Regions from separate parts of the Peribacillus sp. B-H-3 genome, predicted to be linked through region 2. Evidence: riboswitches for the same ligand, from Rfam matches in the RefSeq annotation. Region 2 holds a riboswitch; each other region holds the start of a gene.
The links. A riboswitch is a leader RNA that binds a small molecule or an ion and turns the genes downstream of it on or off. The one in region 2 is predicted to bind S-adenosylmethionine.
Positions count from the first base shown of each region.

Region 1: it holds a riboswitch for S-adenosylmethionine, as region 2 does, so the genes downstream of both, ACN6MY_RS01215 (LLM class flavin-dependent oxidoreductase) here and ACN6MY_RS03195 (alpha/beta hydrolase) in region 2, are expected to answer to the same signal.
Region 3: it holds a riboswitch for S-adenosylmethionine, as region 2 does, so the genes downstream of both, metK (methionine adenosyltransferase) here and ACN6MY_RS03195 (alpha/beta hydrolase) in region 2, are expected to answer to the same signal.

Region 1 is NZ_CP183879.1:272,702-278,718, reverse strand. It holds gene ACN6MY_RS01230 (sensor histidine kinase) at 1-255, shown strand, start outside; gene ACN6MY_RS01225 (response regulator) at 248-880, shown strand; gene ACN6MY_RS01220 (class I SAM-dependent methyltransferase) at 1,011-2,204, shown strand; SAM riboswitch class I at 2,288-2,394, shown strand; gene ACN6MY_RS01215 (LLM class flavin-dependent oxidoreductase) at 2,494-3,543, shown strand; gene ACN6MY_RS01210 (ATP-grasp domain-containing protein) at 3,582-4,532, shown strand; gene ACN6MY_RS01205 (ABC-F family ATP-binding cassette domain-containing protein) at 4,615-6,017, opposite strand, start outside.
Region 2 is NZ_CP183879.1:663,628-669,644, reverse strand. It holds gene ACN6MY_RS03210 (MetQ/NlpA family ABC transporter substrate-binding protein) at 1-334, opposite strand, end outside; gene ACN6MY_RS03205 (methionine ABC transporter permease) at 331-999, opposite strand; gene ACN6MY_RS03200 (methionine ABC transporter ATP-binding protein) at 989-2,005, opposite strand; SAM riboswitch class I at 2,166-2,283, opposite strand; SAM riboswitch class I at 2,530-2,630, shown strand; gene ACN6MY_RS03195 (alpha/beta hydrolase) at 2,699-3,454, shown strand; gene ACN6MY_RS03190 (CsbD family protein) at 3,518-3,682, shown strand; gene ACN6MY_RS03185 (cytochrome c oxidase assembly protein) at 3,811-4,608, opposite strand; gene ACN6MY_RS03180 (DUF2243 domain-containing protein) at 4,617-5,015, opposite strand.
Region 3 is NZ_CP183879.1:4,363,397-4,369,413, forward strand. It holds gene ACN6MY_RS21680 (class I SAM-dependent methyltransferase) at 1-155, shown strand, start outside; gene ACN6MY_RS21685 (alpha/beta hydrolase) at 209-1,015, opposite strand; gene ACN6MY_RS21690 (gamma carbonic anhydrase family protein) at 1,144-1,665, shown strand; gene metK (methionine adenosyltransferase) at 1,828-3,030, opposite strand; SAM riboswitch class I at 3,265-3,423, opposite strand; gene pckA (phosphoenolpyruvate carboxykinase (ATP)) at 3,900-5,486, shown strand; gene ACN6MY_RS21705 (DUF2584 domain-containing protein) at 5,537-5,779, opposite strand; gene ACN6MY_RS21710 (alpha/beta hydrolase family protein) at 5,830-6,017, opposite strand, start outside.

The DNA of each region.
Region 1 (6,017 bases), 390 kb from region 2:
CTAAGGCATGCCAAAGCTTCATCACTTGAGGTTTCATTAATATCAAGAGACGGCCTGATTATCTTTATAATTGCAGATGACGGCTGCGGCTTCCGCTCAGAAAACTCCAAAGCAGGTTCTTATGGGCTTCATAATATGCAGGAGCGTGCAGCGGAAATTGGCGGCACAATGAAAATAGTCAGTGTGATCAATAAAGGAACAAGGCTCGAAGTAAAAGTGCCATTAATTTCTACAGGAGGTGAAGATATTGATTAAAGTATTGCTTGTAGATGATCATGAAATGGTAAGAATAGGGGTATCTTCTTATTTATCTATGCAGGCTGATATAGAAGTGATCGGCGAGGCAGATGATGGCGGTGCAGCAGTCAGGCTGGCACTTGAACTGCGGCCGGATATTATATTAATGGATCTTGTCATGAAAGAAATGGACGGGATTGAGGCAACCAGATTGATTATTGAAAAATGGCCGGAAGCAAAAATCATTATTGTCACAAGTTTTCTGGATGATGAAAAGGTGTACCCAGCTCTTGAAGCAGGAGCTTACAGCTATATGCTGAAAACCTCCAGGGCAAGTGATATAGCAGAGGCAGTGCGTTCTACCTACCATGGCCATTCCGTGCTGGAACCGGAAGTTACAGGCAAAATGATGAAAAAAATGAGAACACCAGCTGTGCGGCTTCTCCATGAACAGCTCACAAACAGGGAAATGGAAATTTTGCTGCTGATAGCACAGGGGAAAACCAATCAGGAAATCGCAGACGAACTATATATCGCCCTGAAAACCGCAAAGGTGCATGTTAGCAATATTTTGAGCAAACTGGAAGTGCAGGATCGCACACAGGCCGTCATTTATGCATTCAAGCATGCACTGGTGAAATAACAGGGAAAACTGGAGACTCTTTATAAAAGGCGGTCTCTTACATAAAATGAAGATTCTCTAAGCGGAAATATATTACCCGCTATAGCAGGATGAAAACGAAACAGGCTTTGACAAAAATGGAGGATAGGATATGGAAGACAACACTTATTATACTGACATCCTTCAAATAGGCTCTCTTTTAAACCATGCGGGAATACCCTATGAATTTACCGGGGCTTCAGCACTATTGCTGCAGGGGGTCATTCTGGAGGATGAAGATAAAATAACCGTAAGCGTACAATGGGATCTGCTTCAGCAGGCATATAGCCTTTTTGAAACCTTCCAGCCTTCTCAACTCGTGAAAACGCCGGAAAAGGCAGAGTTTCATCTTAAGATCAACCATATCGAAGCGGTAATAAGCTTCTTTTACAATACCACTGTTAAAACGGATCCATACCGGATAGCCATTCCGCATGGCGGCGAAGAGATCTGGTGCCGTTCACTTTACAGCCATTTATATGATAAAGAAATGAATAGATTCAGCAGCAGCATCCACGCCCATCTATTGAAGCAGCAGCAGGGGTTCACCGAGCATAATGAGCAGGCCTGGAACCAGAATAATTATCTGGCGCTTATTAACAGGTACGGACGCCCGGAAGATATGGCAGAAAAAATCAGGCAGAACCCTGCTTGGAGGCTGCATCCCTTCTATAAGTATTTAGGTGAACTTAATGGAAAGAAAGTAGCCCATTTGATGGGGTCAAATGGAGTGAAAGCAGCAGCACTGGCATTACTGGGTGCAGAGGTTACGGTGGCTGATTTTTCAAAAGAAAATAAAGCATTCGCAGAAGAACTGGCTGCTTCCTGCGGGGTCGATATAAACTATATCGTTTCAGATGTTCTTTCGCTGCCTCAAGCAGAGCTTGGCGGAAAATATGATCTTGTTTTAATGGAGCTTGGCGTTCTGCATTATGTAATCGACCTCCAGCCGTTAGCAGAGGTTATCGGGGGCTTGCTGAAGAAGGGCGGAAGGTTTGTCCTTCATGAGTTTCATCCTATTTCGACAAAGCTGATTTCATCTTCAGGAAAAAAACATAAAGTAACCGGCAATTATTTTGATCCAGAGATAGAAAATAATAGAGTGGCATTTACCAAGCATATGCCCGAGCAAGAGCAGGAAAGCCTGTCAAATGTTGTCCAAAGAAAATGGTCCATGGGCGAGCTGATTACGGCTATTGGCCAATCAGGGCTTGTTATTAAGGTGCTGGAGGAGGAGCCGAATCATAAAATCCACGATATCGGGCTTCCAAAAACCTACACACTTGTCTGTGAAAAAACATATTAATGTATTATTGAAAATTATCTAACAATAAAGTTGACGGATTACCAAGTTTCGTAGTAGGATTAATTTATGTAAAAATTGAATAGTACTTATCGAGAGAGGTGGAGGGACTGGCCCTTTGAAGCCCGGCAGCCGCTGACATAGTCAGAATGGTGCCAATTCCAGCAGAGTCATGCACTCTGGCAGATAAGCAGGGGATAAATCGAAACTTCTTCTTATCGGGGGAAGTTTTTTTGTTTGTTTTCTTTTATTCAAGATGCAGGCAGAATTGACTGGAAAAGGAGATAGAGAGATGAAATTTGGATTTTGGCTACCCATCTTTGGCGGATGGCTTCGGAATGTAGATAATGAAAACATGCCGCCAACTTTTGAATATGCAAAGACTGTCATCCAGGCTGCAGAACAGTGGGGATATGATACGACATTGATTGCCGAACTTTACTTGAATGATATAAAAGGGCCTGAACAAGACTCCCTTGAGGCCTGGACTACAGCAGCAGGGCTTGCTGCAGTGACCGAAAAAATTGAAATTATGACCGCAGTCAGGCCTGGATTCCATAATCCGGCTGTTACAGCAAAAATGGCGGCGAATATCGATCAGATCAGCAATGGCCGATTCACGCTGAATATTGTTTCTGCCTGGTGGGAGGAAGAGGCTCGCCAGTATGGGGGGATCTTTACGGCCCATGACGAACGATATGACCGCACGGAAGAATTCATTGATGTTATTAAGGGCTTATGGAAAGAAGATACCTTTTCCTATAAGGGAAAGTACTATGATATCAAAGACGCCCATTTAAACCCAAAACCGGTGCAGCGGCCTAATCCAATCCTATATGCCGGCGGTGAAAGTGAACGCGGTAAGCAGGTGATAACTGAAAAATGTGACGCATATGTGATGCACGGCGGAACAGTTGAAGAAATCAGCGCTAAAATTCGAGGAATGAAGGAAAGACGGGCAGAAGCCGGAAAACAGCCATTCTCTTCTTTTGGACTGGCCGCCTATGTTATCTGCAGGGACAGTGAAGAAGAAGCACAGGAAGAACTTAAGAGAATTACGGATGTAAAAGAATCAAACGCATATGCCGGATATAATGATTTCGTCAATAAATCGCAGCTTGAGCAGCAGGTCAAGCTTTATGATTATTCTGTTTCCAACAGGGGATTGCGCCCGAACCTGATTGGAACTCCAGAACAGATTGCAGATCGTATCATTGAATTTGAAGAAGCGGGAATAGATTTGCTTTTGCTTCAGTTTTCACCGCAGCTGGAAGAAATGGAGCGTTTCGCGAAAAAGGTAAAACCGCTTGTGGAGAAAAAACGCCAAAAAACAAAAGCCTGACGGTCAAGTTTTGAGCTATATAACAGGAGGCTATAATAATGAGCAAAATATACATCATTCACGAAAACAGCGAATGGACAGAGCATCTGACAAACAGATTGAATGAACTGAACCTGTCTTATGAAGAGTGGCATCTTGACCACGGACTGGTGGATTTATCCCAGGAGCCGCCGGAGGGCGTATTTTACAGCAGGATGAGCGCTTCTTCCCATACAAGGGGTCACCGTTTTGCGCCTGAGCTTACCGAGGCAGTCTTGGCATGGCTTGAGCAACACGGACGGAAGGTCCTGAACGGCAGCCGGGCTCTCCGATTGGAAGTGAGCAAGGCCAATCAGTACACCGCGCTTGCCAGCCACGGCATTAAAACACCTAAAACCATAGCGGCAGCCGGGAGAGATATGATTATAGAAGCAGCCGGGAAATTGGGTGCAGAATCTTTTATCACCAAGCATAACCGTGCCGGAAAGGGACTTGGTGTTCAGCTGTTCCATTCCATTGATGCACTGAAGCAATATGTGGATGGCCCTGATTTTGAAGAACCGGTCGATGGCATTACACTGATTCAGGAATATATCAAATCCCCTGAGCCATATATCACCCGCTGTGAATTTGTTGGCGGAAAATTTGTGTATGCTGTCCGTGTCGACACTTCTGAGGGCTTTGAGCTGTGCCCGGCGGACGCATGCCAGATTGGCGATTTATTCTGCCCTGTTGGGGAGGAAGTTCCTGAAAAGCCTAAGTTCCAAGTTATTGAAGACTTCCGGGAGCCCATTATCGAGCAATACGAAACTTTCCTGAAAGAAAATCAAATTGCTGTTGCCGGGATTGAATTTATCAGAAACAGTGAAGGGGAAATCTTCACATATGACATTAATACAAATACAAATTATAACAGCGATGCAGAAAAAGCGGCAGGGAAATTTGGCATGCTGGAATTAGCCAGGCTATTGGGTAAAGAACTGAAAATAGTTGAACCAGCCCGTTTATAAGATATAAATTCTGCTATAACAAAAACCATCTTTGGAGCACCCAAAGATGGTTTTTGTTATAGCAGTTAAGGCTATAAAAGAGTCAGCTTTGGGCTTCATTCGCCCAATCTTCCACGTTCCATACCTTTGTCACCCAATCCTCATAGAAGTCAGGCTCATGGCAGACAAGGACAATAGTGCCTTTATAGGCTTTCATGGCGCGCTTAAGCTCTTCTTTAGCTACAATATCCAAGTGGTTGGTCGGCTCGTCAAACAAAAGCCAGTTGCTTTCTGTCAGCATTAGCTTACATAAGCGGACCTTTGCCTGTTCACCTCCGCTCAGCTGGTTCAGCGGGCGGGTTATGTGATCATTTTTCAAGCCGACCCTTGCAAGGATTCCTCTTACCTGAGGCTGCTCCAGACTCGGGAATGCATTCCAAATTTCGTCAAGCGGCGTGGTGCCTGCAGCTTTTACTTCCTGTTCAAAATAAGAAGGGAAAAGGAAATCGCCAAGGATGACCTTGCCGCTAATGGGCTTGATTTTTCCTAGTATGGTTTTTAATAGAGTGGACTTTCCGACACCGTTGCTTCCGACGACTGCAATTTTGTCGCCGCGCTCAATCGTTGTTGTAAGCTTAGGGAAAAGCGGGCGGTCATATCCAATTTCCAATGCTTCCCCCTCGAACACAAACCTGCTGCTTCCGCGTGACTCTTTAAAATCAAAGGTAGGCTTCATGGCCGTTTCCGGACGGTCGATCCGTTCGATTTTCTCAAGCTGCTTCTGCCTGCTCTTTGCCCGGCCCGTTGTTGAATAGCGTGCCTTATTTTTAGCTATGAAATCCTCCTGCTTCTTGATGAATTCCTGCTGTTTTTCATATGCATGGATATGCTGATTTTTATTGATTTCAGCTAATTCCAGGAACTTTTCATAGGTAGCTGTATAACGAGTCAGCTTGGAGAATTCGAGATGAAAGATGACGTCAACTACGCCATTCATAAACTCCGTGTCGTGGGAAATTAAAAGATAGGCATGCGGATATTCCTTCAAATAGCTGCTTAGCCAGCGGATATGCTCGACATCCAGATAGTTGGTAGGCTCATCTAATAAAAGGACCTCAGGCTGCTCCAATAAAAGCTTGGCGAGCAGAACCTTAGTCCGCTGCCCGCCGCTAAGAGCAGAAACATCGCGGTCAAGTCCAATGGCATCCAGACCAAGTCCGCGTGCAGCTTCTTCTACCTTGATATCAAGATTGTAAAAGCCGCCTGCTTCCAGCTTGTCCTGAATGACACCCATCTGTTCCAAGAGCTCTTCAAGCTCTTCGGGAGAAGCCGTCCCCATTTTCTCTGTGACTTCATTCAGGGCCTTTTCTTCTTCAAACAGCGGAAGAAAGGCATCTCTTAAAACATCACGGATGGTCTTTCCCTTCGTAAGCACGGTATGCTGATCCAAGTATCCGTATACGACGCCCGGAGTCCATTCCATCCGCCCTGTATCATGAATTAAAT
Region 2 (6,017 bases):
CTATCACTGTGGAGCCGATTGCCGAAATATCGAGGTTATGATCTTTTTTAAATTGATTCATATAAGTGATGGTCTGGAAAGAATTTAAATCAATGCTGCCATCATTTAAGGCTGTATTAGGCTGGACATAATCTGAAAAAGATACAATCTTCAGGTTGATTCCATCGTCTTTTACCTGTTTTTGGACAAGACTCCAAAGATCATTGTCGTCACCATTTATCCCTATTTTTATTGTGCGTGTGCCTCCATCCTTGGAAGCTGAATTTGATGAGCATGCTCCTAAAACCAATATCAAACTTGCCACTGCCGCGAAAATAATACTTAATCTTTTCATCCTCTTTTCCTCCTCACATATCTTGACCATGTATTTCCAAAGCTTTGAATAAGCTGAACGCTAACAATAAGCAATACGACTGTAATGACAATAACGACCGTGATAAAGCGCTGATAGCCATAAGTAATAGCCAGGTTCCCAAGACCCCCTGCACCTACTGCGCCCGCCGCTGCTGTCGAACCGATCAGCCCGATCGTTGCTGTAGTAAACGAAAGTATCAATGATGGCACTGCTTCTGGAATAATGAATTTAGTGATAATCTGCATTTTTGTGGCTCCCATTGCGTGAGCTGTTTCCAGGACTCCTTTATCCACCTCGAGCATGGAATTTTCAATCAGCCTTGCAAGATACGGGCCTACAAAAATGGACAAAGGTACAATCGCTGCAGCTACACCTATTGATGTCCCCGTCACAAGCCTTGTAAATGGAATAATAGCAACCAGAAGAATAATAAAGGGTACAGAACGGACTATATTCACAATGGTATTCAGGGCTAGAAAAACAGCCTTATTTTCCATGATATGTCCGGGTCTCGTGATCACAAGAATGATGCCTAATGGCAGTCCTATGATTGTTCCAAAAATGAATGATCCAAACACAGTGAGAAACGTCTCTTCACAAGCCTGGAAAAACTGGGGCCAGAAAAATTCCCAATTAAGCTCCATGCGCTTCGGCCTCCTTTATGTCGATTCCGCTATTCAAGATAAATTGAACGGCCTTATTTCTTTCCTCAATTTCCCCGTCAATCGCAATAAAAAGATTTCCGTATGGTTTTTCCTGCAGCTCTGTAATAGATCCATACAGGATGTTCAGATGAATATCAAACTGCTTGGAAACTTCCGATAGTAAAGGGCGTGCCGCTTTTTCTCCCAGAAAAACAAGACGGTAATAGGTCCCGCTTCTTATTTTTTTTGATAAATGAGGCGGTATTTCATTTTGCAGAACGGTATTAACGAAATTACGGGTAATTCTTTTCTGAGGATTAGTAAACACATCATAAACTGTCCCTTCTTCAACGATTTCCCCGTCGTCAATCACCGCCACCTTATCGCATAAATCACGAATCACACTCATTTCATGTGTAATCAGGACAATGGTAATACTGTAAGCTTTATTTACCTTTCTTAACAGTTCAAGAACATTTCTTGTTGTTTCTGGATCCAATGCGGATGTTGCTTCATCACAAAGCAGGATTTGGGGATCTGTCACAAGGGCCCTGGCGATTCCGACACGCTGTTTTTGTCCGCCAGACAGATGGCCCGGATAAACATTTTCCTTTCCGCTGAGTCCTACAAATTCAATGAGATTCATCACCTTTTTTTGAACATCCCGCTTCTTTTCCCCCTGGAGATATAGGGGCATTGCAATATTGTCAAAAACGGTTTTAGCAGAAAGCAGATTAAAATGCTGAAAAATCATCCCAATTTCCCTGCGTGTTTTCCTAAGTTCATTTTCATTCAATGACATCAAGTCCAATCCATCAATGCTGATTGTTCCTTCTGTCGGTTCCTCTAACCGATTAAGACATCTTATTAACGTGCTTTTTCCTGCTCCTGAAAATCCTATGATTCCAAATATATTCCCCTTATCTATTGTCAGAGAAATATTATTTAGTGCATGAATAGGGGTTTTTCCCTGATAAACCTTTGAAACATTTCTGATTTCAATCAATTCTAATTCCTCCTATGGCGCTTTTAACCTAGTATTCTCATAAGTTTAATCAGTTATATACATATAAGCCGCCCCTTTCATCAATCTTCCGGAAACGAAAAAACCCTTCTTTTATCCATGACAGATAAGAAGAAGGGTTTATATGTATAAGCCGATCTACTTCTTATCTTTCAAACCGATTGTACCGATTTGCAGGAATTAGCACGGTATTTGCAATAAGAAGCAAACCCGTTGCCGAGGTTTCGCAGGGCCAGTCCCTCCACCTCTCTGGATAAGTAATAGCATATTATTCAATTGTTTTTTAATTTGTAACTACAATATTATGTGGACTTATGGGATAAGTCAATATTTTTTTAAAATTCCCAATAAAAAATTTCCGTTTCGTCATTCTAGGTTATGTATTCAAAAAGAATTCAGAACAAGATTTTACAGATAAAAGAGGGAACGGTTGACGAAAAAAATCATATCGTGTTATTATAAAACCAAGTAAATTAATAAGAATAGTAAATTATAAACTTCATATACCATTATCACGAGTGAACGAGAGATCTGGCTCAATGACTTCACAGCAGCCTCATGAAAGGTGCTCCTACCAGCAAAGCATATTTGCTTTGGCTGATAAGATTTGTTTAAAAAACTTTCTTTGCAGCCGGGCAAGGAAAGTTTTTTATATTAGAAAGGAGTTTTTTCGCAATGTCATTTTCCCCTGTTATTCCTGGTGCTGAATCCTTTTTCCATCCCGGCAATTCTACAGGAATTTTAATTTGCCACGGTTTTAACGGGACTCCTCAGAGTGTTGAATATTTAGGGAGCCAGTTTGCCGAGAAGGGATATACCGTTTATGCACCCCGTTTAAAAGGGCACGGATCTGCTGCGAGCGACCTGAAAGCCTGTTCTTATCAGGATTGGATTCAAAACCTGGAAGACGCCTACTGCGTTCTTCAGCAAACCTGCAGGAGGGTTTATATCCTGGGGCAGTCCATGGGCGGGGCTCTGGCCATTGATTTGGCTTCGAAGACAAGCTGTGATGGCGTCATTACAGTTAACGCTGCTTTAAAGGTGCCGCAATATGAGCAATACCGAAAAGTCCAGTCCCCCCTTTTCGTCCCGGATGGCTCACCAGATATCAAGGATCCATCGGCAAAAGAAATCACCTATCCAGAAGTGCCGCTCCACTCAATTAAACAGCTGCTGTCGCTTATGGATCTGACTAGTGAAAACGTTAAAAAAACAACCTGTCCCCTGCTCTTGTTTTATTCGGTTGAAGACCATGTGGTTCCGGCAGAATGTTCATTTTATCTTTATGATCAGGCCGCTTCGCCTGAAAAAGAACTCATCGCTCTTAGGCAGTCTTACCATGTGGCCTCCCTTGATTATGATAAGGAACACATTATCAAAAATACGCTTCGCTTTATTGAAGAACATTCCAAGAAAGAAATGGCATCATAATTTTGTTTAACAGACTCCTCTGCGGGTAAATAACAAGTAAACCAATGAAGGAGGAAGATAAAGATGAGTGGTTTATCTGATAAAGTCAAAGGTACTGTAAATAAAGTAAAAGGTGAAGCCAAGGACCAAATGGGCAATGCCAGCGATGATAAAAGAATGCAGGGCGAAGGCAAGAAAGATAAGTTAAAAGGCGAAATCCAAGAAGGTATTGGCAAACTAAAGGATTAATACTAAACCATACACTAGGAAGCTGCAGAAAATCTGCAGCTTCCGTATTACGATAAAGAATAAAATTTCTATATGCGCACAGGTGTAAAAAGCAGCCCTCCATTTTTTTCGGAGGGCTGCTTTTTTTATTATATAAAGGAGTCTCCCTGCCTTACTGATGCAAATGCTTTAGGGCGTGCGCCTCTAAACCATTGCAGGCAAAAAATAAAAATCATGATGAGATCAATTGCATCCCCGCCATAGTACATGAGCATCCCCCCTGTTTTTGCCTGGGCTTCCCCTACACCAGCGGGTGGATATGCATAGATGTACTTTGATAAAATCCCGTGTCCACCGGACGCCAGCACCAATACTATCGCGCGATAAGCAAATGGGTATCGGCAGCTGACCAAATCCATATAAATCATGGAAACGGTGAAAAGATACCCGGCGATGAAGATGTGCATATGTATGACAACATACCATATCATATTCTCGTGCATTACATAGTATAAATTTGTCATGTAAAGCAGCCAGAGGCCGCCAATATTCAGGACAGCAGCCACAACGGGATGAAAAAACAGGTGTACGATTTTAATCTTCATAAGCCGTGTAAGCCTTCGGGCAAAAGAAATCTTGACTGTGCGCAGCAGAAGAGTCATAGGAGCTGACAGAGCAATGAGCAGAGGCGCAAGCATCCCAAGCAGGAGATGGGCAGTCATATGGCAGTTAAAATCAGTATGTGCCCGTTCTGCCAGAGGACCACTGACAGCAAAAATGGTACAAAAAACACCAAGAATCCAAAAGATACAGCGGCGCAGCGGCCATTGACGCAACCGTTTGTGGCGATTCGGGACATAGGCCGCACCCACATACAAAAACGAGAAGAGAACGATGAGAAACACTGGAAAGATGATTCCTAGGGAACTTCCACTCGCGTGTTCCATGTGATGATTCACGAGATATTCTCCTCTTGACTTGAGGCTTTTTCTTTTCTGCTGGTGATTACTGCTCCAATCACAATAATAGCGACCGCGAAGATATTCCAGACCACGTCATAAAAGAACAAGTTTGACACATAACGAATCTGGTGCAATCCCATGAGTTTATGCTGGACAGTGCCATCATAAAATTGAAACAAACCTGCTCCGAGCAGCACACCTCCCCACCACCTTGTCCGCAGCCAAGCCTCTCGCCTGCGAAGGTCAGCCACCATGAACAATGAAGCAATCGTGGCAAACCAGCTTAACGCGTGAAACAGGCCATCAGAAACCAGTCCCACAGCAAGAGTGGACTTGTCATAAAAGTGATGCCAGTGCAGGAGCTGATGAAAAACCGCCTCATCACCGACCAAAGATTGCGCCTCAGATGATTAGTTGCAGAAGACATATGTTCCTCCCCTGTGCTTTTGTAGGAACGTTCACGATCACTCGAACTTATTACCTTCCATTCCCATTAACCCTGCTAACAAAACACGGAACCGCAGAAAAGGAGTTGCGGCAGTGAAAATAGAAGGCTGTTTTCGTAAACTTTGTCGTTATGGAGAACTAGGTGGTTGATTTCCGCTCCAGGATGCTCGCTTTCCGCGGGGCGGGCGGTGAGCTTCCTCGGCTGCGCCTGCGGGTGTCTCACCTGTTCCGCACGCATCTTATGCACCAATCAAACCCATTAACAATGGGATTGCTTCACAGAACTCATTAGAAACAACAATCTTTAAGAAAAGAGCCAAATAGTAAGAGCAGGGTAATTTTCATATAAATTTACCCTGCTTTTTTTTACATCTATTTGCTAACTTCATGATGTGGAATTGAGGAATCAAATTTAAAGCACTAACCAATAGCAATAATTGATATGATGAAACTGGTTTAAAATAACCATCCCACCTATCCCCTAACGAAACTCCCATTTTGTGTACGAAATAAAATGAAATGATCGCAGATCCTATATTGCCTATAATAAAAGTAGTTGTGATGCTAAAAATTCTGCAGAAAAAGGCAAGAATCGAAGTCACTATAATCATGATTAAATAGCCAAGCATAGACCAATTAGCAAAGTCTTGGTACATTGCGAAATAGACAAATGGAAAACAATAAAAACTGATTATCAGAATGCTATTTATTAACTTTCTCATGTTTTCACCTCTTTTTTAATCACAATTCATCCGTAGTGTAATTTTACACTATTATGTGTAAATCGTGTAAAAATCATTTCAATAAAATGAGATAATAAAAGCAAAAACCCTACTTCATTTTTTATAAAATAGATTATTTTAAGGCTATTTTCGTAAACTTTGTTGCTATAAAACAAGGTGGTTGATTTCCGCTCCAGGATGCTCACTTTCCGCGGGGCAGGCGGT
Region 3 (6,017 bases), 960 kb from region 2:
TCATTTATCACGGCCATCCCGGGGGAGCACGGGAGAAAGAGGAAATCCTGGAGTTTGCAGCCGGCCTGGATCAGCAAAAAGCCCATGTCCTGCAATACAGTTTTATCAACCAGGTGAACAGCCCGCCATTTGTTATAGCCATCGAAAAAAGATAAAAAGGTTTGCCAGCCCGGATCAGGGCAGGCAAACCTTTTTAATTGGATGTACATTACTGCATAATATAACCTAGTGCCCTTAGTCTGTTCTCCACAAACCCAAGGGCATATCGGAACACATCTTCTCTTTCAGGCTCATTAAATATTTCATGATACAGGCCCGGCCATTCTTTAAACTGCTTTTCGCTGCAAAGATTGTAATTGAACCACTCACGCACAAGGCGCTTGTCCACAATTTTATCATCTCCGCCCTGCATGACAAGAAGGGGAAGATCCTCAAATTCAGGAATTTCTTCAAACGCTTCTTTCATTGCGTTAAGCAGTTCCCTATACCAGCGGACAGAAACCTTCGTTACAAAAAGAGAATCATTAAGATCAGATTCTTTGATATCATCATTTCTAGTTGCTAACTCGGGTGTAAGCCCTGCATCTATTCTTAATTTAGGAAATGTAATATTAAGCCCTCGGGAGAGAGCATTCATAAGCTTTGAAGGATGCAATGCCAGACCGAGACATGGAGATGACAGGATTACACCGGCAAGATCCAGCTCTTCCTCCTGCAGCAGGCGGATTGCAACAAGGCCGCCCATACTATGTCCAAGCAAAAATACCGGCAGGGAATAACTATATGCTTCCTCAATCCAGCCTCTTACTTCATATAAATATTGGTCAAAGGATTCAATATGCCCCCGAAAGGCTCTGGTCGTCATGCCCTGGCCCGGAAGATCTCCCATGATTACATGGTATCCTGATGACCTCCACATCTGAGACAGCCATTTATAGCGCCCATGATGCTCCATTGCACCATGGATCATGACAATTACACCTTTGGCGCTGCCTTCAGCCTCCCATTTCCACATACAGAAAATCCTCCTTAAAATATCTATTCTAGTTGTATTATTGCTTCAATTGCAGAATGTAATGATAACATTTGATATTATATAATCATACATAAAAAACACTCGCTTCGGAAAGGATTTGATTCTTCATGACTATTTACCCATACAAAGGAAAGATACCCGAGATTCATGAAAGCGTTTATCTTGCGGATTACTCAATCATAACCGGAGATGTGAAAATCGGAGAGGAAACGTCCATCTGGTTCAACACGGTCATCCGCGGGGATGTGGCTCCGACAGTCATAGGCAAAAAGGTCAGTATCCAGGACAACAGCGTTCTGCATCAAAGTCCAGGAAATCCACTTATCATTGAAGATGAAGTGACAGTCGGACATCAGGTTACTTTGCACAGCTGTATACTCCGCAGAGGCTCGCTCATCGGGATGGGCTCCATCGTGCTGGACGGAGCGGAAGTCGGCGAAGGTGCATTCATTGGGGCAGGCAGCCTGGTGCCTCAAGGAAAAACCATTCCTCCTAACATGCTCGCTTTTGGCAGGCCCGCTAAAGTGATCCGGGAATTAACAGAAGAAGATAAAAAAGATATGGAGCGGATTGTCCGGGAATATGCAGAAAAAGGACAGTATTATAAGCATGCTGAAGCCATCGAATAAACATTTTATTATTATTCTTAATACTGGCATAAAATAATCTGACTTTTAAAAGTTAATCTCCCATGAGTTCTGTGAGGCAATCCCAAGTTTACGGAAACAGCCAAAACAAAAAGCTGCCCTCAAAGGCCAGATTCCGGTCTTTAAGGACAGCTTTTTCCTATTTTACGCTTGAGAAGCTTGTTCTTTTAAAGAATCAGCTTTATCAGTACGTTCCCAAGGAAGATCTACGTCAGTACGGCCAAAGTGTCCGTATGCTGCAGTCTGCTTGTAAATCGGGCGGCGAAGATCCAGCATTTTGATGATTCCTGCTGGGCGCAAATCAAAGTTGCTGCGCACAAGATCAACCAAAACATCTTCGCTGATGGTTCCTGTTCCAAATGTATCTACTGAAATGGAAACTGGCTGAGCTACACCGATAGCGTATGCAAGCTGCACTTCAACCTTATCTGCAAGACCTGCAGCAACCAGGTTCTTTGCAACATAACGGGCTGCATATGCTGCTGAACGGTCAACTTTTGTAGCGTCTTTTCCAGAGAAAGCACCGCCGCCGTGGCGTGCATAACCGCCGTAAGTATCTACGATGATTTTGCGTCCTGTTAGACCTGCATCCCCTTGAGGCCCGCCAATTACAAAACGGCCAGTCGGGTTAATGAAATATTTTGTATCCTCATCAATCAATTCACTAGGAACCACGGGATTAATGACATGTTCTTTTAAGTCGCTTTGGATTTGCTCTAAGCTGACTTCAGGAGCATGCTGGGTAGAGATAACGATTGTGTCGATGCGGACTGGTTTATTGTTCTCATCATACTCAACAGTTACCTGTGTTTTGCCGTCCGGGCGAAGGTAATCAAGAACTTCGTCTTTTCGGACTTGAGTCAATCTGTGTGAAAGCTTGTGTGCCAGTGAAATCGGAAGAGGCATAAGCTCTTTGGTTTCATTGCAGGCAAAACCGAACATTAAGCCTTGGTCTCCTGCTCCGATTGCTTCGATTTCTTCATCAGACATTTGTCCTTCACGTGCTTCCAATGCCTGGTCAACACCTTGTGCAATATCTGCAGACTGTTCATCGATTGAACTTAAAACTGCACAAGTTTGGGCATCAAAGCCGAATTTGGCGCGTGTATAGCCAATTCCTGCAATGGTGTCACGCACAATTTTAGGGATGTCTACATATGTAGACGTAGTAATTTCGCCTGCAACCAGTACTAAACCTGTTGTAACTGAGGTTTCACAAGCAACACGGGCATTTGCATCTTTTTCAAGAATTGCATCTAGTATAGAATCTGAAATTTGGTCACAAATCTTATCCGGATGGCCTTCTGTAACAGATTCAGAAGTAAATAGACGACGTTTCTTTGACATCTTATTTCCTCCTTAGAGTATGGTATGTTTTAGTTTTGAGCCGGCAGGATTTCACTGCCTTTTCATCACTTGTTTTGACGGAGCTCATTCCCTTATTAGTTCCAATAATAAATGCAGAAAAATAACAATATGACACTCACATGCACTCTTTCATTAGAACAAAGGCATGAAAAATGCATAAAAACCTTTCCAGGTTGGTGAGGAAAGGTTTGTTGTCTGACATCTATCCTTTCACTCTTATCGTTCAAGGGTTTCTTAGCCTTGCATCAGGTTAGCACCATCGCTAAAATTCCACTTGTTATAATCATCCAAATCATTCAGATGAGTCAAGTTTAATAATAGCAGGTTGCTGGGTTTCATCGGGCCTGTCCCTCCGCCAACTCGGGATAAGAGAATCCGTACAAGGTAAAATAATAACGTAAGAAGTCGAATCATGTCAACTCTTTTTTCTTGTCATTTCCGCCCTGATTGTTCGATCATCGTACGGTGTGATCGATCCCCTCTTTTTTTATTTCCAGCAAGTCCTGTTTCATTCTGCCCGGCCGCTTATTCTATAATTCAATCTTTGTTTAGGCCTATGTTTATTTTCTCCTCACTTTTTTAGCAAAGTCTGGTGGTATAAGACGCCGCCGGCAGTGGAAAAATCAGGCAAGTTTCACAGTCATAATTTACTCAATTCACCCTTCAAACAACGCAGAATTCCCGGGTCAAACAGGCAAAATCCCCTGTCTTTAAACTTTCCAAAACCATCAAATTTAGTCATTAAAAAAAGGCCATAAAAAGTTAGTGATTAGTATAGATTAATAGTCTTAATGTGTTATACTATTTTATATTGAACATTAAATATGATAAAGGAAGGTACCTCTTACATGAATTCCGTAGACATTTCAAATGAACTGCATCAACTATTATCCGGAAGCAACGTACATGTACAGCTTTCTGTTCCGCAGCTTGTGGAAAAAGTATTAAACCGCAAAGAAGGAGTCCTTACTTCAACCGGTGCCGTGAAAGCGCAAACAGGAAAATATACGGGACGCTCACCAAGAGATAAATATATAGTAAAGGAAGATTCAGTCACTGATAAAGTGGACTGGGGCACTGTCAATCAGCCGATTGCCAAAGAAGTCTTCCTTAAGCTTTATGATAAAGTAATCAGCCATTTAAAAGAAAAAGAAGAAGTTTTTGTTTTCAAAGGCTTTGCAGGTGCTGATGAAAAGACCCGCCTGCCTATTCAAATCATAAACGAATATGCCTGGCACAATTTGTTTGCCCATCAATTATTCATCCGGCCAAATGAAGAAGAGCTGCGCGGACATAATTCTGAATTCACTGTTATCTCAGCCCCGGATTTCAAAGCAGATCCGGAACTTGACGGTACACTTACGGAAACCTTTATTATTATTTCCTTTGAAATGAAAACGGTTTTAATCGGCGGCACCGAATATGCAGGCGAAATGAAGAAATCCATCTTTTCCGTGATGAATTATCTGCTGCCTGAAAATGAGATCCTGCCTATGCATTGCTCCGCAAATGTTGGCCGCGAAGGAGATGTTGCATTGTTTTTTGGGCTATCAGGCACTGGCAAAACGACACTTTCAGCAGATCCTAACCGCCGTTTAATCGGGGATGATGAACATGGATGGTCTTCAGGCGGGGTCTTTAACATCGAAGGCGGCTGCTATGCCAAATGCATCAATTTATCAAGAGAAAAGGAACCGCAGATCTTTGATGCCATCCGTTTTGGAGCCGTGCTGGAAAATGTCGTCCTCAACCCTCTTACACGGGAAGCTGATTATGATGACAGCTCTCTTACGGAAAACACAAGAGCGGCTTATCAGATTCAGTCCATTGATAATATTATTGACCCAAGCATTGCAGGACATCCATCAGCCATCATATTTTTAACGGCAGACGCATCAGGCGTTCTCCCGCCAATCAGCAAATTGACCAAAGAGCAAGCCATGTTCCATTTTCTAAGCGGCTATACCAGTAAATTAGCAGGTACCGAGCGCGGTGTCACTTCACCTGAAGCCACATTCTCTACCTGTTTTGGTTCTCCATTCCTGCCGCTTCCTGCAAGCCGTTATGCTGAAATGCTCGGTGAACGAATCGATCAGCATGGAGCAAAGGTATTCCTTGTAAATACAGGATGGACCGGGGGAGGATACGGATCTGGAAGCAGGATGAAGCTTGCCTATACAAGAGCTATGGTTCAGGCTGCCCTTGAAGGTGAACTATCCAATGTGGAAACAGTTAAGGATGAAATATTCGGATTCGATATCCCGCTGCATGTGCCTGGGGTCCCAGATCAAGTGCTCCAGCCTGGCAAAACATGGCCAGATCAAGCAGCATATGAAAAAACCGCCAAAGAACTGGCTGCAAAATTCCTGACAAATTTCCAAAAGTTCAACAATGTGCCAAGTGATATCAAAGAATTAGGCGGACCACTTATTTAAATCGCCAAAGCCATAATCCTTGCCGGATTATGGCTTTTTTTGGGTGGCATTCAGTTGGTTGAATTCAAGGAAACAAGACGATAGGTAATGGCGGTCTGTTCATTTTCCCATGTTACTTTTTTAATAATCCCTATGCCGCTGGAGTCACTTTGAATTGTCTTCTTTACCTCAATTGGAATATCAATTGGATAAAGTCTGTACCCCTCCTTCACAAGGCTGAACATATTTTCTTCCTTGCGGATTTCGCGTCCCTTCGTTACAATCATGGTGTTCAATTCCATTGGCATCCCCATATATTAATCCTCCTACTAAAACCTTTTTCTATTTACATTTTAACTTAATGCTACTGCACTTTCATCCATTGTGTTAAATCTCCAACTATTTTCCGGTTGACTGCAGGAGGGAAATAATGTGTGTATTCACTGAATATCCAGCTTTCCACCAGCTTTTCTTTTTCTTTTAAGATTTTCTCCAATCGGTGCGCATGTTCCACCGATACATTCCGGTCCCTTTCACCATGAATAATCAGGA